One region of the Halomonas shantousis genome, then DNA from elsewhere that is predicted to be linked to it. Evidence: predicted binding sites of a transcription regulator. Region 1 holds the regulator's gene; each other region holds the start of a gene.

Region 1 (3,835 bases):
GGCCGAGATCGGCGACAAGACGCAACTGGCGACAGTGCTGCTAGGGGCACGGTTCCATGACATGCTCGCGGTAACCGTGGGAACGACCCTGGCCATGATGATGGTCAATGCGCCCGTCCTCTGGGCAGGCAATCGTTTCTGCAAGAAACTACCGCTCAAGAGCATTCACTTCGGCGCGAGTATGATGTTCATCGCCATCGGGCTGTGGACGCTCGTCGTCCAATCCGGATGGCTGGTCTCCTGACGATCTCGGCTAGTCATCTGACGGCCTCGGCTAGTCATATAATACGGTCGGCTTGCCTGCCCCGGCAGAACCTAATCGAACAGTCCCAACTGCTGCGTGTCGCTTTGCGCCGCCAGTCTTACCCCGACGCCGAGCAGCCTGACGGGACGCTTGCCGCGTTGCCAGGCGTTTTCCATCAGCGGCAGGAACTCCTCCATCTCGACAACAAAGCCACGGCATTCCAGCGTCGTGCTGGTGAAATCGTCAAAGCGAACCTTGACGAACAGCTTGCTTGCCGCTGGGTTTCCATGCCGTGCCAGTCGCTCTGTCAAGCGCTCGACAAGGGGATGCAGCGCCTCCCGGCAAGCAGCCAGGCCGGGAAGGTCATGGGCGAACGTCGTCTCCACGCTGACCGACTTGCGCTCTCGCTCCACCTTGACGGGACGCTCATCGATACCGCGAGCCAGTTCGAACAGCCGGTAGCCGAACTTGCCAAAGCGCTCGTTCAAGGCCTCCAGGGTCCAGCGGCGTAGATCCGCACACGTGCGAATCTCCATGCTTTCCAGTTTCGCAGCGGTTGCGGGCCCTACGCCATGGAGTCGCTTCACCTCGAGCTGATTGATGAACTGCTCGACTCTGTCAGGCGTGATCACGAACAGGCCATCGGGTTTCTGCCAATCACTGGCTACCTTGGCCAGGAACTTGTTGGGAGCGACGCCGACGGAAACGGTGATGCCGGTCTGGGTAAGCACTTCCTGTTTCAACCAGTGCGCCATCCAGGTGGCGCTGCCATGCCAGCCGGTGACGGCGGAAACGTCGAGGTAGGCCTCGTCCAGAGAAAGCGGTTCGACCCAGGGGGTGAGAGCATGAAAGATGGCCTGGATCTGAGCGGACACGCTACGGTACTTGCCGAAATCCGGGGGCAGAAGCGTCAGGTGGGGACATAGACGCAGCGCCCTGGCAGTCGGCATCGCCGAATGGATGCCGAAAGCACGGGCTGGGTAGTTGCATGTCGCCACCACACCGCGCTGCGCAGGACTTCCTCCGATGGCCAGTGGAACATGGCGCAGGCCCGGATCATCGCGCATCTCCACTGCGGCATAGAAGCAGTCGCAATCGGCATGGAGGATCTTGCGCATCGTTGCGGATCAGTGCAGGCCCTTGCCGTCTCCACCACGGATCACGCCGACGCCCAGGCCTTCGATTTCCAGCTGCTGGTGTCGCAAGTCGATCTCGATGGGGGCAAAGTCGGCATTTTCCGCGATTAGCCAGACATGGTGTCCCTGGCGCTTGAAGCGTTTGACCGTGACATCGTCCTCGAGGCGCGCCACGACGATCTGGCCGTTCTGCACGCGCTGGGTGCGATGCACCGCCAGCAAGTCGCCATCGAAGATGCCGACATCCTTCATCGACAGGCCGCGCACGCGCAGAAGGTAGTCGGCCCGTGGCGTGAAGTAATCGGGAGGCAGCGGGCAGTGGCGGTCGATGTGGGCGGCGGCGAGAATGGGGCTGCCGGCGGCGACTTCGCCAATGATGGGTAGCCCCTGATCATTGGCGGCAGTGAGGGCCTCCGCTTCCGGCGCTGCCAGGCGTATGCCTCGAGAAGTGCCGGGAATCATGCGAATCACGCCCTTGCGATCCAGCGCACGCAGATGCTCTTCCGCGGCGTTGGGAGAGCGAAACCCCAGTGCCCGTGCGATTTCAGCCCGCGTCGGGGGGTAGCCGAATTCATTCATGGTCTTGACGATGAAGTCATAGACGTTTTGCTGGCGCGGCGTGAGCGGGCGGGACATGCAACCTCCGCGGAGTTGTGTGGAGAGCTGGAAGTGTTCAAGCGTACAGTATGGGATTGTATCCAGTATTTGCGCGGCTGCAACTGCTTCCTGTCGCGTATCGGCGGCAAGCAGGGGGCGTTTAATTGCGACATTGAGGGAAAATCGCCGATCGCGTAGAATCGAAGGGCGTTTAAAACAACTGTTTATGCTGGGAAGCGAGGCATCCCCATGGCTCAGACCGATACCGTGACGCGCATCCTGGACACTGCCGAAGTGCTTTTTGCCGAGCGCGGGTTTGCCGAAACGTCATTGCGCAACATCACCAGCAAGGCCAAGGTGAATCTGGCTGCGGTGAACTACCATTTTGGCTCGAAGAAATCGTTGATTCAGGCGGTCTTTGCTCGCTATCTCGACCCCTTCACCGAGCGTTTTCATGCTGCCCTGGACACTCTCGAGGCCCGCCATCCCGATGGTGTGATTCCCCTTGAAGTGTTGCTGGAAACCATGGCGCGCAGCGTACTCGAGGTACCTGCCGAGCGAAACAGCCTGAAGGTGTTCATGCGTCTGCTGGGGCTTGCCTATACCCAGGCGCAAGGGCATCTGCGCCGCTATATCCAGGAGCACTACGGCAGTGTCTTTGCGCGTTTCACGGCGCTGGTGCGACGTGCGACGCCCGACCTGCCGGATGGCGAACGTTTCTGGCGCCTGCACTTCATGCTGGGATCGGTGATTTTCACCTTCTCCGGTCTCGATGCGCTGCGCGATATCGCCGAGAAGGATTTTGGCGAGCATGTCAGCGTACGCGAGCTGATCCGGCGTCTGCGTCCGGTGGTGGTCGCGGGTATGACGGCTCCCTTGCCGACTACCGAAATCAAGCAGGCGGGGTGAGCGATGCGAGCCCCCTGCCTGAGACAGTTGCCTCCCGAACAGGGAGTCTGGCTGGAAATCGATGTGACTCAGCAGCAACTCTGCGTGTGGCAGGGGCGCGAAGCTCAGGTCCGGTATGCGATCTCGACGGCGGCGGCGGGGGCAGGGCAGCGTGAAGGCAGCGGTCAGACCCCGCTGGGCTGGCATTATGTCCGGGCCGCCATTGGTGCAGGTCAGCCCGTCGGCAGCGTGTTCCGCGGGCGTCGTCCTACCGGCGAGATCTACAGCGCGTCGTTGGCGCAGGCCAATCCTCACCGCGACTGGATACTGACGCGCATCCTGTGGCTTTGCGGACTGGAGCGTAGCGTGAATCGCGGTGGTGAGAATGACAGCCAGCGACGCTATATTTATCTGCATGGCACGCCACCCAGCGAGCCGATGGGTGTTGCCGCTTCGCACGGCTGCGTTCGCCTGCGCGATGAAGATCTGCTGGAGGTCTTTGAGCGGGCCGGGCCTGGGACGCCTGTCTGGCTGCATCTCTAGAGCTCCGGCATTTCAGCATGGGCCGCGTTGCTGCCAGGACGAAATGCCATGGACCCCGATCCTCTGTTATGGTCCGGACGGCTCGATTAGAATTCTTTTTTCATATTCCAGGAACGTGACGATGACCCAACCTCTCGGGCCGGTAATGCTGGATCTGGAAGGCATTACCTTGACGCAGGAAGAGCGGCAGCTACTGGCGCGTCCCGAAGTCGGCGGCGTCATCCTGTTTGCCCGCAACACGCAGAGCGCGGAGCAGGTACAGGCACTCAGCCGGGCCATACGCGAGATTCGCCCTGACATTCTGCTGGCGATCGATCAGGAAGGAGGGCGAGTGCAGCGTCTGCGCGAAGGGGTGACCCGCTTGCCGCCAGCGGCACATTTCGGAGCGCTTTATCAGGCAGCGCCGGAGGAGGCTCTCTCCTTGACC
Region 2 (3,835 bases), 1.0 Mb from region 1:
AGGGGCGCGGATCGCGACCGAGGAAGACGTCCTTGAACGGCACCATGCCGGCATTGGTGAACAGCAGCGTCGGATCGTTGCCCGGCACCAGCGAGCTCGACGGCACGATGGTGTGCCCCTGCTCCTCGAAGAAGGTTAGAAAGGCCTGTCTGATATCTGCGCTTTTCATAGAAGATCCGTGGCGATGTTGGGCACTGCGGGCACGCAGCTCTTCCCTGCGGCTTGTGGACGGAAACGCGGGCAAATGACGGCAAACGTGCGCCCTGAGCCGTCACAAAGCGCATTAGTATAACGCGTTCGGCGCGGGACTAAAGAGGAGGTGAGACGCGAAACGCCACAGAAAGGGCGCGATAGCAGGTGAAACCCGGCACCAGGCGCAAGGTGTCGCACTTCACTGCGAGGCTTCGGATGGGCTCATGACCAGGCATGGCCAAGAGCGTAACGGACCTGGGAAAAATCGAAACCGCGCCCGGCGAGAAAACGCTCTCGCCGGGCACGTTCACGCGGCCCCTGGCCGGGGCCGTCGAAGCGGCGTGCCAGAGTCTCGCAAGCCAATTGTTGCCAATCGACTTCCACCGCTTCCAGAGACATGGCAATCAGGGAGGAGTCGATACCGCGCGCCCCCAGCTCGGCACGAATCTTGACCGGACCCTGGCCGCGCATGATACGCGAGCGCACGAAGACCTCGGCAAACCGGGTATCCGACTGCAACCCCTGCTCGGCCAGCGCATCGAGCGCCTCGTTGATGGCAACGCTCTCGTGACCGCGAGCCCGCAACCGGGTCATCAGCTCGGCGCGAGAATACTCGCGCCGACCCAGCAGACGGATCGCATCGTCTCGTGGCGTGGACTCGCCCGGCGTGGACTCGCTCGGTGTCGAAGACCGAAGCATGGCTTACAGCAACGTGTCGTCGCCGAGATCGTCCACTTCCGCCGCCTCGGGCTCTTCCTTCTCCTTGGGCGTCGGCGTGGAAAGCAGCTGACCACGGATCTGGGTCTCGATCTCGTCCATGATTGCCGGGTTGTCCTCGAGGAACTGCGCGGCGTTGGCCTTGCCCTGGCCGATCTTGTTGCCCTGATAGCTGTACCAGGCACCGGCCTTGTCGACCAGCTTGCACTGCACGCCAAGATCGACCACTTCGCCGGCATGGTAGATGCCCTTGCCGTAGAGAATCTGGAACTCGGCCTGACGGAACGGTGGCGCCACCTTGTTCTTGACCACCTTGACACGGGTTTCGTTGCCCGTGACTTCATCGCCCTGCTTGACCGATCCGGTACGTCGGATATCGAGGCGCACGCTGGAATAGAACTTCAGCGCGTTGCCCCCGGTGGTGGTTTCCGGGTTGCCGAACATCACCCCGATCTTCATGCGGATCTGGTTGATGAACACCACCATGCAGTTGGCATTCTTGATGTTGCCGGTAATCTTGCGCAACGCCTGGGACATCAGGCGCGCCTGCAGCCCGACGTGGGAATCGCCCATCTCGCCTTCGATTTCGGCACGCGGGGTGAGCGCCGCTACCGAGTCGATGATGATCACGTCGACACCGCCGGAGCGCACCAGCATGTCGCAAATCTCCAGCGCCTGCTCGCCGGTGTCCGGCTGCGAGACCAGCAGATCGTCGAGATTGACGCCCAGTTTCTCGGCGTAGCTCGGATCCAGCGCATGCTCGGCATCGATGAAGGCGCAGGTCTTGCCCTGCTTCTGGGCCTGGGCGATGACCGACAGGGTCAGCGTGGTCTTGCCCGAGGACTCCGGCCCGAAGATCTCGACGACGCGACCGAAAGGCAAGCCACCGATCCCCAGCGCGATATCCAGGCCCAGCGATCCGGTGGATACCGAAGGCATCACGACCCGCGGCGTGTCGCCCAGGCGCATGACGGTGCCCTTGCCGAACTGGCGCTCGATCTGGGACAGCGCCGCATTGAGAGCTTTGGAACGGTTGTCGTCCTGTGCCATGAACGTCTCCTGTTAGGACGTGAAAAGAGAGACGCAGCGCACCGGCCGGTCTCGATACTGCATAAAACACTGTATGACTAGACAGTATTATGACGAAAAAATTCCGTGCCGCCTATAGAAAAAGCGCGCCAATTCGTCCTGAATCGCGACACCCAGCGCCAAGCCGTTGAAGTGGCGTAGACATCCGTGTCACGCAGCCTCCAGGCGAGCCACCAGAGCCGCCAGCGCCACGCGTACCGCCTGTTCGCGTACCGCTCGGCGATCTCCCGCAAGGCACTGGCAGAGCGCCTCCTGCGACCGCTCGTCCCCCCAGGCAAACCACACCGTCCCCACCGGCTTCTCGGCGCTGCCCCCACCCGGCCCGGCAATGCCGCTGATCGCCACGCCCAGCGCCGCACCGCTCTCCCGGCAGGCACCCGCCACCATGGCCGCCACCGTCTCGCGACTCACGGCGCCATGCGTGGCCAGGGTCGACTCGCTCACGCCCAGCAGACGCGCCTTGGCGCCGTTGGAGTAGGTCACGTAACCGGTCTCGAAGTAGCCCGAGCTGCCGGCAATGGCGGTGATGGCGCTGGCGACGCCGCCTCCGGTGCAGGACTCGGCAGTCGTGACCGACACGCCACGCGCCAGGCAAGCCCGCCCGAGCCGCTCACTCAAAGCGTCGCTGTCGAGGCGCATCAGGGCATCAGGAATCGAAGGCATGTGCAACTCCACGGGGCAGATAGGCGAAATTGGCATCCGGCGTCGACAGCCTCCTGACGATGGACACCTGAGCGCGTAGAATAGTGCCATTTGATCCCGATTGCAGACCCCAGCAACAAGGACCCGCATGGCACAGGCCACCGCGACTCAGCATACGCCGATGATGGCGCAGTATCTCAAGATCAAGCGCGAACACCCCGATGTGCTGCTTTTCTATCGCATGGGGGATTTCTACGAGCTGTTCTTCGACGATGCCAAGCGTGCCGCCCAGTTACTCGACATCACCCTGACCGCCCGCGGGCAGTCGTCAGGCAAGCCGATTCCCATGGCCGGCGTGCCCTACCATAGCGCCGAAGGCTATCTGGCACGACTGGTCAGGGCCGGCGAATCCGTGGCGATCTGTGAGCAGATGGGCGACCCGGCCGCAGCCAAGGGCCCGGTCGAACGTCAGGTGGTACGCATCGTGACCCCGGGCACCCTTCACGACGAGGCCCTGCTCGATGCACGCCGCGACAACCTGCTGGTCGCCCTGCATGCTCACGAGGATCACTGGGGCCTGGCCTGGCTGGAACTCTCGAGCGGCCATTTCTGCGTGCTGGAAGTCGACAGTGATGCCGACATGCTGGCCGAGATCCATCGCCTCTCCCCTGCGGAGCTGCTGGCGGCGGAGAGTCTCGACCTGCCGCCGGCGCTGGCCGAGCGTGCCGGCCTCAAGCGTCAGAGTGACTGGCTGTTCGACGGCGAAACCGCCGAGCGGCTGTTGTGCGACCAGTTCGGCGTCGCCGATCTGCGCGGTTTCGGCTGCGCGCATCTGTCGCGAGCCATCACGGCGGCCGGCGTGCTGCTCGACTATGCCCGCGACACCCAGCGCTCGCGCCTGCCTCACGTCACGGCACTCGCCGTGGAAGCCCGCGACGAGTCGGTGGTCATCGATGCCGCCAGCCGCCGCAATCTGGAGATCGACATCAATCTCGGCGGCGGCAGCGACAACACCCTGGCCAGCGTGCTCGACACCACGGCCACGGCGATGGGTTCGCGCCTGCTCAAGCGCTGGCTGAACCGGCCGCTGCGCGACCGGACGCAGGTCACCGGCCGTCAGGCCGCCGTGCAGCAGCTGATAGACGGCGACCATTACCTGGACATCCGCGACGGTCTCAAGCCGATCGGCGATATC
Region 3 (3,835 bases), 220 kb from region 1:
AACGGCCTGATCGATGGCTTCTTCTGCATCCATCTGCCCGTTGAGTTGGGCAAGCTTTGCGATTTCCGAGCCGATGGCGCGCAGGGCGGTGGCTTCGGGGCCAGTATCGGCCTGGTGGTGAGAATGCAGCCCGGGAGCTTTCCGGGCCAGGTCGATAGCTTCCTTGGTGATCATACGGCTCCCGATTCGTCGTGTTGCCTGAATGCTATCCAGACTGTAGTTGCTACCGGGCATCCCGACAAAGCCGCATAGTAGTGGCATCGCTGCTATCAGCGCAGAAAAGCGCCATCGAAGGGAGGGGGAGCGCAGGGCGCTAGCGGATCCTGATGCGGGGAATCTCGTCCCATCTCGTCGTCCAGCGGGGCGTGCGTTGGGCACAGCGCAGCTGCCAGGCGGCATCATCCGACGCCATGCCCAGCCTGACCGTGCCGCGCCCCATCCTCCGGTTCAACTCGTCCAGGGTTGCCATCAGCGTTTCGCTACGTTTGCGCTCGCCGGCGCTCTGCGGCGTGTCGAGCAGTGACAGTTGTTGCCGACGGGTGTCGATCAGATCGAGCAGCATCACCCCGGCTTTCATGTACGAAAAATGCGGGCGATAGATACGCTCGAGAGCGTGTCTGGCGGCGGCAAGGATCGGTCGGCTGTCGTCGGTGGGGCGCTCCAGTTCGACGGCCAGACTGGGGAGGTATTGCGGCAGATCCTGCCGGTGGCGGTTGGTTCTGAGAAAAACCAGGACGGCGCGGGCCAGGCGCCCCTGCTGACGGAGTCTCTCGGCGCCTCGCTGTCCGTACTCACGTACGGCTTCCCGGAGATCGGCAAGCTCGCCGGTGGGCTGGCCGAAACTGCGTGAAGTCACGATGCGTTGCCTGGCGTCGTTGATATCGTGCAGCTCCAGTGCCGGAATGCCACGCAGTTCGAGAAGGGTACGTTCGAGCGTCACGCTGAAACGGCGTCGCAGGTGCCGAGGGTCTGCGTTGCGCAGATCCCAGGCCGTACGCAAGCCCAACAGGTAGAGACTTTCGGCCAGGCGGCGGCCGATACCCCATATATCGCCCGGGGCGACATGCTGCAGCAGCCCCTGCGTGACGGGGCCTTCCGCCTCGAGAATACAGACGCCGCCGTAGGCTGGGACTTGCTTGGCGGCGCGACTGGCAAGCTTGGCAAGTGTGCGGGTTGGGGCGACGCCGATCGAGACCGGCAGGCCGGTAGATTGCCGTACTTGGCGGCGTAGTGCGTGACAGTGAGCGGCCAGCGCGGCGGCTTCAAAACCGTCGAGGCGAACGAAGACCTCGTCGATGGAGTAGGGCTCGATGCCCGCCGAGAGCGCCTCGAGCACTGCCTGAACGCGGCTTGACATGTCACCGTAAAGCTCATAATTCGAGGAGAGCAGGATCACGCCGCGTCGGTGGATCTTGAAGGCGGGGGTCCCGATCTCGACCCCCAGCGCCTTGAGTTCCTGCGAGCGGGCGATGACGCACCCGTCGTTGTTGGACATGACGCCGAGAGGGACGCCTTCGAAATGAGGCTGAAAGACACGTTCGCAGCTGACATAGAAATTATTGCAATCGATGAGGCCGATCATACTGGATACTCGTGGATCACCGAGCGGACTACACCCCAGATCTGGCAGTCGTGGCGGTCGAGAGGGATCGGTGCATAGCGGGGATGAGCGGAGCAGAGGTGAGGTCGGCCCTCGAGGATCTCGTAGCGCTTGACGATGATTTCACCCTCGACGAGCGCCGCCAGAATCTGGCCGGGGCGGGGCGTCAGGGAGCGGTCGACGACGAGAAGATCACCCTCGTGCATGCCGAAGCCGGTCATGCTGTCTCCCGCGACCTGCATGAAGAAGGTCGAGGCGGGGCGTTTTACCAGACGCTCGTTGAGGTCTAGTGTCCGCTCCTCATAGTCCTGAGCAGGTGATGGAAAGCCGGAGACTCCAGCCCGAGCGAGGACTTCCGGGAAGGGGAGCGCCATTGGCTGGGGCGCCGTAGTGGGAGTCTGCAAACATATCCGTGGCATGGCACTCTCTCGCTATGCTGTTTTTATATACAGTATTCAGCGAAATGAAGCCTTAGGCAAACGCTAATGCAAAGGCAGCAATGCCGTGATCGGTGTCAGGCGCTGCCGGAATGTGGCGAGGCGGCGGGGGCTTGGGCGTGTTGCTGTTTGACAGTTGCTGTTTAACATATGTGGCGATACCGCCCACGTTGCCGGTCAGTAGGCGGGTGAACCGGCCTGGCGGGGAGGGTGAAGAGCCGATCGACTTTTCAGGCGGAACTTTTTCAGGCAGAACCTGGAGAGGAAATTAATAAGGCCCGGCCATTGCTGGCCGGGCCTTGCAGGGGAGAAACACTGCATCACGATAAGCCTATGGGATCCTTGGCATCACTGGCTTCCTGCCTCTAGCGCCTGCATTCCCAAGCTTCGGTCATCCTGACCGCGCACAACCTTGAACTGGCAACCGTCCCTGGCCGCTGCTTACCGTAAATGCGAATCTAGGCGTTTCGCTTCGCTTCGTCAAGCTGAAATGCTATAAAAATCAATAGGCAAAGTAATCTTAACGTTACTGTTGTGGACCATTGTTATCCCACGAACCTTTACGGCCCTGGCGCTTGTTCCACAGTTTCTGCGCTGTACGCTTGGCTTTCTGCCGGTTCTCGGGCTTTCTCAACCAATTGGCTACTGCCATCCCAATCGCGCGCTTCATCGTTACCTCCTTGTCTCTGGTGTCCTCATTCAGCGTTAGGACAGTCGGCAGAGAATCAACGTGGACTCTATACGAAAACAGGTGTCTCGGTCTCTCAGTCTAGGTTGCCGGGTGCTGATCGGCCATGCCGGGGGCTTCATTGTCGAGATCGCGACATGCCGTTTCCCTCTCGGTTACATAGACATCGTGTCCTCTGCCTGCCTTTCTCCTCCACGCAGTGGCCTTTCTTCGAGGTTAGATCACTCCCTGGCAGCGGCCAAGCGAGTCGATGCAGAAGCGACCGCCACCCATAGTGTGGCCCGAGAGCAGGTTGCATGCTGTTAGCGAGGCCGAGCGAAGACCTGGGTCCAGTAGGGAGAGTACATCTTCCCGACATTCTCGGCCTTTGCCACGCCCATCTCGGTGAACGTGTCATTCATGATGTTGGCGCAGTGCCCCGGACTCGCGAGCCAGCCATCGACAACGGCAGCGACAGAGTCCTGCCCGACGGCAATGTTCTCACCCACCGCCATCCAGTCGTAGCCTTGGTTCTTCACCCGCTCACCGATCTGCACGCCCTCGGGACTGGCATGGTCGAAATACTCGTTTGCCGCCATGTCTTTTGAGTGAACCTCGGCAGCAGCTTCGAGCCGGCAGTTCCAATCCAGCGGCCTCACTGCCTCGAATTTCTCGTCGCCGCACTGGCGGGCCTGCCCCCTCGCTTCGTTGACGCGCTCGAGCAACTCGCGCTCCATGTCGTTCAACGGGCAACTGCCGCCCTCATGGCCATTGCCGGTACTCCCTGCAACGGACGAGGTCGATCCTTGTTCGGCCTTGGAAGGTGTCGGAGCGGCCTGGGCAGCACCCAGAGCTGAGCCGAGAACGGCCAGCGCTGCCAGCGTGTGCATGCAACGCGATACGGCGGCGATCATCGTAAATCCTCTTGCAGATATGTTGCTACAGCGCATAACGCTGACAGGGATTGTCTTCAGGACTGTAATGGCTCGTCTTTCAGGATTAGGCATTCGATGACAAGACTTCCTTCCACGTTATGGCATGCCCCGTTAACGCGTACCGGGATCTCGCTGCCGTCACTGGCGAGCAAGCTGAGATGAATGTCTTCGGCCCTGCCATGCAGACGTATCATCG
Region 4 (3,835 bases), 780 kb from region 1:
GCTGGTCGACGGCGTCAGGATCGCTTCGGCCACCGACGGCTCGATCAACTGGGAGTTCCTGCCGGTCACGGCCATCGAGCGCATCGAGATCGTCCGTGGCCCGCGAGCCGCCGCCTACGGCGCCGACGCCATCGGCGGGGTCATCAATGTTCTCACCCGCCGCGCCGAACAGGATGGCCAACAGGCCACGCTCGACCTGCGCACCGGTCAGCAGGGCAGCTCCCGCCAGAGCGCCTGGTTCTCCTCCGTGGAGCGCGGCACGCGCCTGTCGGCACTGATCGACAATGAAAGCACCAACGGCTTTTCGGCTCGCGCCAACGGCAGCGACGACGACGGCTTCGACCAGACCACCGGCAAGATCGCCGTCGAACACGCCTTTGCCGACCGCGCCGACCTGCGCGTCTCGTTGATGCGCTCGAAGACCGATTACGACTATGACGATTGCGGCTATCCCTACAGCGCCGACTGTCGCGGCGAAGGCACGCAGCAGGTGGCATCGGCCTCCCTCGACACGCATCTCTCGCGTGACTGGGACATGGTGCTGACCGCCGCCCAGTCACGGGAATCGCGCGAGCAGTTCGTCGAGGGCGCGGCCAGCGGAGAAACCTCGACGCGCCGCAATGCGTTCAGCGTGACTCACCAGTTCCGTACCGAGGCAGGCAGCGCGGCGCTGGGCGTGGACTACCGCGACGAGTCGCTGACCTCTCCTGACGATTACGCCCGGGACAGCCGCGACAACTGGGGCATGTTCGGCAACTGGCAAGCCCAGTACGGCCGGCACGCGCTATCCGCCGGCCTGCGCTATGACGACGACGAATTCTTCGGTGACTACACCACCGGCAGCCTGGCGTACGCCTATACGCTCACTGCCAGTCAGGAGATCGGCGCCAGCTACGGCACCGCCTTCAATGCCCCGAGCTTCCTCGATCTGTACGGCCCTTATGGCGCCAATCCCGACCTGGACGCCGAGGAGTCCCGCACCGCCGAACTGTTCTGGCGTCTGCGCCGGGATCGCTGGCATCTGGAAGTGGCGGCATTCGATACCCACGTCGACGAGCTGATCGACTACGACCCGCTCACCTACATTCCCTACAACACTGGCGAAGCCCGCATTCGCGGCGTCGAGCTGACGGGAGGATGGCGTTCGGCGCATTGGCTCCTCTCCGCTTCGTTGACCCACCAGGATCCGGAAGATCGCGATACCGGCGAGCGCCTGGCACGTCGGGCACGCACCTTCGGCCGTCTGGCCGCCGACTACCATCTCGCCGACTGGCGCTTCGGCGCCACGCTGCGCAGCGCCTCCGACCGCAGCGACATCGAGATCGCGTATCCGTACGGTGACACCACGGTCGGCGGCTACGGCGTGGTCGATCTGCGTGCGGCCTGGCAGGTCACGCCGAAGATCGAGCTTTCCGCCGAGGTCGAGAACCTCTTCGACCGGGACTATCAGCTGGTCAATGGCTACAACACCCGGGATCGCTACGTCGAGGGTGGCATTACCCTGCGTCTCTGAGCCTCGGCCGGCAGGCCTGCACCAAAGGGCGCCCGCGTCGGGGCGCCCTGTTGCATTGCGATCGCCTAAACACCGCCTCTATACTGTTCAAAAATACAGTATCGAGGAAACCGGTTCATGAGCGTTCGTCACCCCTCCACGCCGCGCAAGGGCCGGGGCGCGACCTTCGACCCCCACAACCGTTTCGCGCCGACGGCCAGCGATGCCGTCGACGACGGCTGGTGGCAGGAAGCCCTGCCGGACCGCCTGGCCACGCAGGTGACCGAGGAAGTCGCCCGCAGCGCCCTGTCCTGGAACACCTCGCCGGATCTGGGCTTCGACCGTTCGGTGAACCCTTACCGCGGCTGCGAGCATGGCTGCATCTACTGCTATGCCCGTCCCAGCCACGCCTACTGGGATCTGTCGCCAGGGCTCGACTTCGAGACCCGCCTGATCGCCCGGACCGGCCTGGTCGAGCGCCTGCGCGAGGAGTTCTGCAAGCCGGGTTACGTCTGTCGCCCGATCAACCTGTCCGGCAACACCGATTGCTATCAGCCCCTGGAAGCCGAGCGGCGGACGACCCGCGCGATTCTCGAGTGCCTGCTTGAGTGTCGTCATCCGGTGACCATCGTCACCAAGAGCGCTCTGATCCTGCGCGATCGCGACCTGCTCGCCGAGATGGCCCGGCATCGCCTGGTGCGGGTCTTCATCAGCCTGACCAGTCTCGACGACACGCTCAAGCGCACATTGGAGCCGCGTGCGGCCTCCGCCGGCGCCCGCCTGAAGACGATGCGCGAACTCGCCGCGGCCGGTATCCCGGTCGGCACGCTGATGGCACCGCTCATTCCCGGCCTGAACGATCACGAACTGGAAGGTCTGCTCGGCGCCGCCCGCGACCATGGCGCCCAGACGGCCGGCTGGGTGCTGCTGCGCCTGCCCCACGAGGTCGCCCCGCTGTTCGAGGATTGGCTGCAGGCGCATTACCCCGAGCGGGCCGCCAAGGTCATGAGCCTGATGCGCCAATGCCGGGACGGGCACGACAACGATCCCCGCTTTGGCCAGCGCATGCGTGGCGAAGGGGTGTTCGCCGAACTCCTCGCGCAACGTTTCGCCAAGGCGGTGCGGCGCCTGGAACTGCATCGGCGGGCCGACATGGCGCTGGACTGCAGCGCCTTTCGGCCTCCGCACCGCCAGGGGGACCTGTTCGTGTAGATGACGTCGGCCTCGCCCTGTCATAGGCTTGGACCGCCCATGTTCTTTCATCCTCAGGAGCGACCGATGACCGACCGCGACCGCCGTCACCAGCAATCGATGCAGAAACTCAAGGCCCATGTCGACGAAAAGGTCGCCGCCGCCCAGGAACAGCGCGGCCTGCTGCTGGTCTTCACCGGCAACGGCAAGGGCAAGACCACCGCCGCCTGGGGTACCGTGACCCGCGCCCTGGGCTACGGCTACCAGGTCGGCGTGGTGCAGTTCATCAAGGGACTCTGGGAATGCGGCGAGCGCGAGCGTCTGATCGACGATCCCAACCTCGAGGTGCAGATCATGGCCACCGGTTTCACCTGGGACACGCAGGACCGCGAGGCCGACACCGCTGCGTGTCAGCGCGTGTGGCAAGAGGCGGCACGGCTGCTGGCCGACGCCGCCGTCTACCTGGTGGTGCTCGACGAAATCACCTACATGCTCAAGTTCGGCTATCTGGACATCGAAACCGTCAGACACGCCCTCGCCAACCGACCGCCCGAACAGACGGTGATCGTCACCGGGCGCAACGCCCATCGCGACCTGATCGCCATGGCCGATACCGTCACCGAGATGCAGGAAGTGAAACATGCCTTCAATGCCGGCGTGCAGGCGCGTCGGGGCATCGATTACTGACCCGGCTCAGACAGGGCGCGCTTCAGCTCGCAAATACCACGGTACGATTGGCATGCAGAAACACGCGTCGCTCGATGTGGTAGCCCACCGCCCGCGCCAGGGTCAGACACTCGATGTCACGCCCCTTGGCCACCAGGTCTTCGGGGTAATGGACATGATCGACCGGCTCGACGCCCTGCGCGATGATCGGCCCTTCGTCGAGATCGTTGTTGATGTAGTGCGCCGTCGCCCCGACCAGCTTGACGCCCTTCTCGTAGGCCTGATGATAGGGCCTGGCGCCCTTGAATCCCGGCAGCAGCGAGTGATGAATATTGATGGCGCGCCCTGCCAGCCGCTTGCACATGGCCGGTGACAGCACCTGCATGTAGCGGGCCAGCACCACCAGTTCCGCCCCGGTCTCCTCGATGATTTCCTGAACCTGCGCTTCCTGCTGCGGCTTGGTCTCGGACGTGATCGGGCAATGGT

What was found. The regulator LexA, encoded in region 1, represses DNA repair genes until DNA is damaged. The targets are predictions, from matches to a motif close to TACTGTNTANNTANACAGTA.
Region 2: the regulator LexA is predicted to act here: its motif matches at 2,027-2,046, upstream of recA (recombinase RecA).
Region 3: the regulator LexA is predicted to act here: its motif matches at 2,035-2,054, upstream of ACYQ12_RS12515 (LexA family protein).
Region 4: the regulator LexA is predicted to act here: its motif matches at 1,595-1,614, upstream of ACYQ12_RS07795 (PA0069 family radical SAM protein).

Annotation. Positions count from the first base shown of each region.
Region 1 is NZ_BAAIER010000002.1:2,372,548-2,376,382, reverse strand. It holds gene ACYQ12_RS11400 (TMEM165/GDT1 family protein) at 1-244, shown strand, start outside; gene dinB (DNA polymerase IV) at 316-1,362, opposite strand; gene lexA (transcriptional repressor LexA) at 1,372-2,016, opposite strand; gene ACYQ12_RS11385 (TetR/AcrR family transcriptional regulator) at 2,227-2,886, shown strand; gene ACYQ12_RS11380 (L,D-transpeptidase family protein) at 2,890-3,408, shown strand; gene nagZ (beta-N-acetylhexosaminidase) at 3,530-3,835, shown strand, end outside.
Region 2 is NZ_BAAIER010000002.1:3,375,455-3,379,289, forward strand. It holds gene alaS (alanine--tRNA ligase) at 1-169, opposite strand, end outside; gene ACYQ12_RS15965 (regulatory protein RecX) at 415-891, opposite strand; gene recA (recombinase RecA) at 895-1,959, opposite strand; gene ACYQ12_RS15975 (CinA family protein) at 2,149-2,661, opposite strand; gene mutS (DNA mismatch repair protein MutS) at 2,789-3,835, shown strand, end outside.
Region 3 is NZ_BAAIER010000002.1:2,593,034-2,596,868, reverse strand. It holds gene ACYQ12_RS12525 (hypothetical protein) at 1-174, opposite strand, end outside; gene ACYQ12_RS12520 (Y-family DNA polymerase) at 314-1,582, opposite strand; gene ACYQ12_RS12515 (LexA family protein) at 1,579-2,019, opposite strand; gene ACYQ12_RS12510 (hypothetical protein) at 2,564-2,707, opposite strand; gene ACYQ12_RS12505 (CAP domain-containing protein) at 3,028-3,618, opposite strand; gene ACYQ12_RS12500 (alpha/beta fold hydrolase) at 3,675-3,835, opposite strand, start outside.
Region 4 is NZ_BAAIER010000002.1:1,588,662-1,592,496, reverse strand. It holds gene ACYQ12_RS07800 (TonB-dependent receptor domain-containing protein) at 1-1,513, shown strand, start outside; gene ACYQ12_RS07795 (PA0069 family radical SAM protein) at 1,631-2,704, shown strand; gene cobO (cob(I)yrinic acid a,c-diamide adenosyltransferase) at 2,771-3,370, shown strand; gene purU (formyltetrahydrofolate deformylase) at 3,393-3,835, opposite strand, start outside.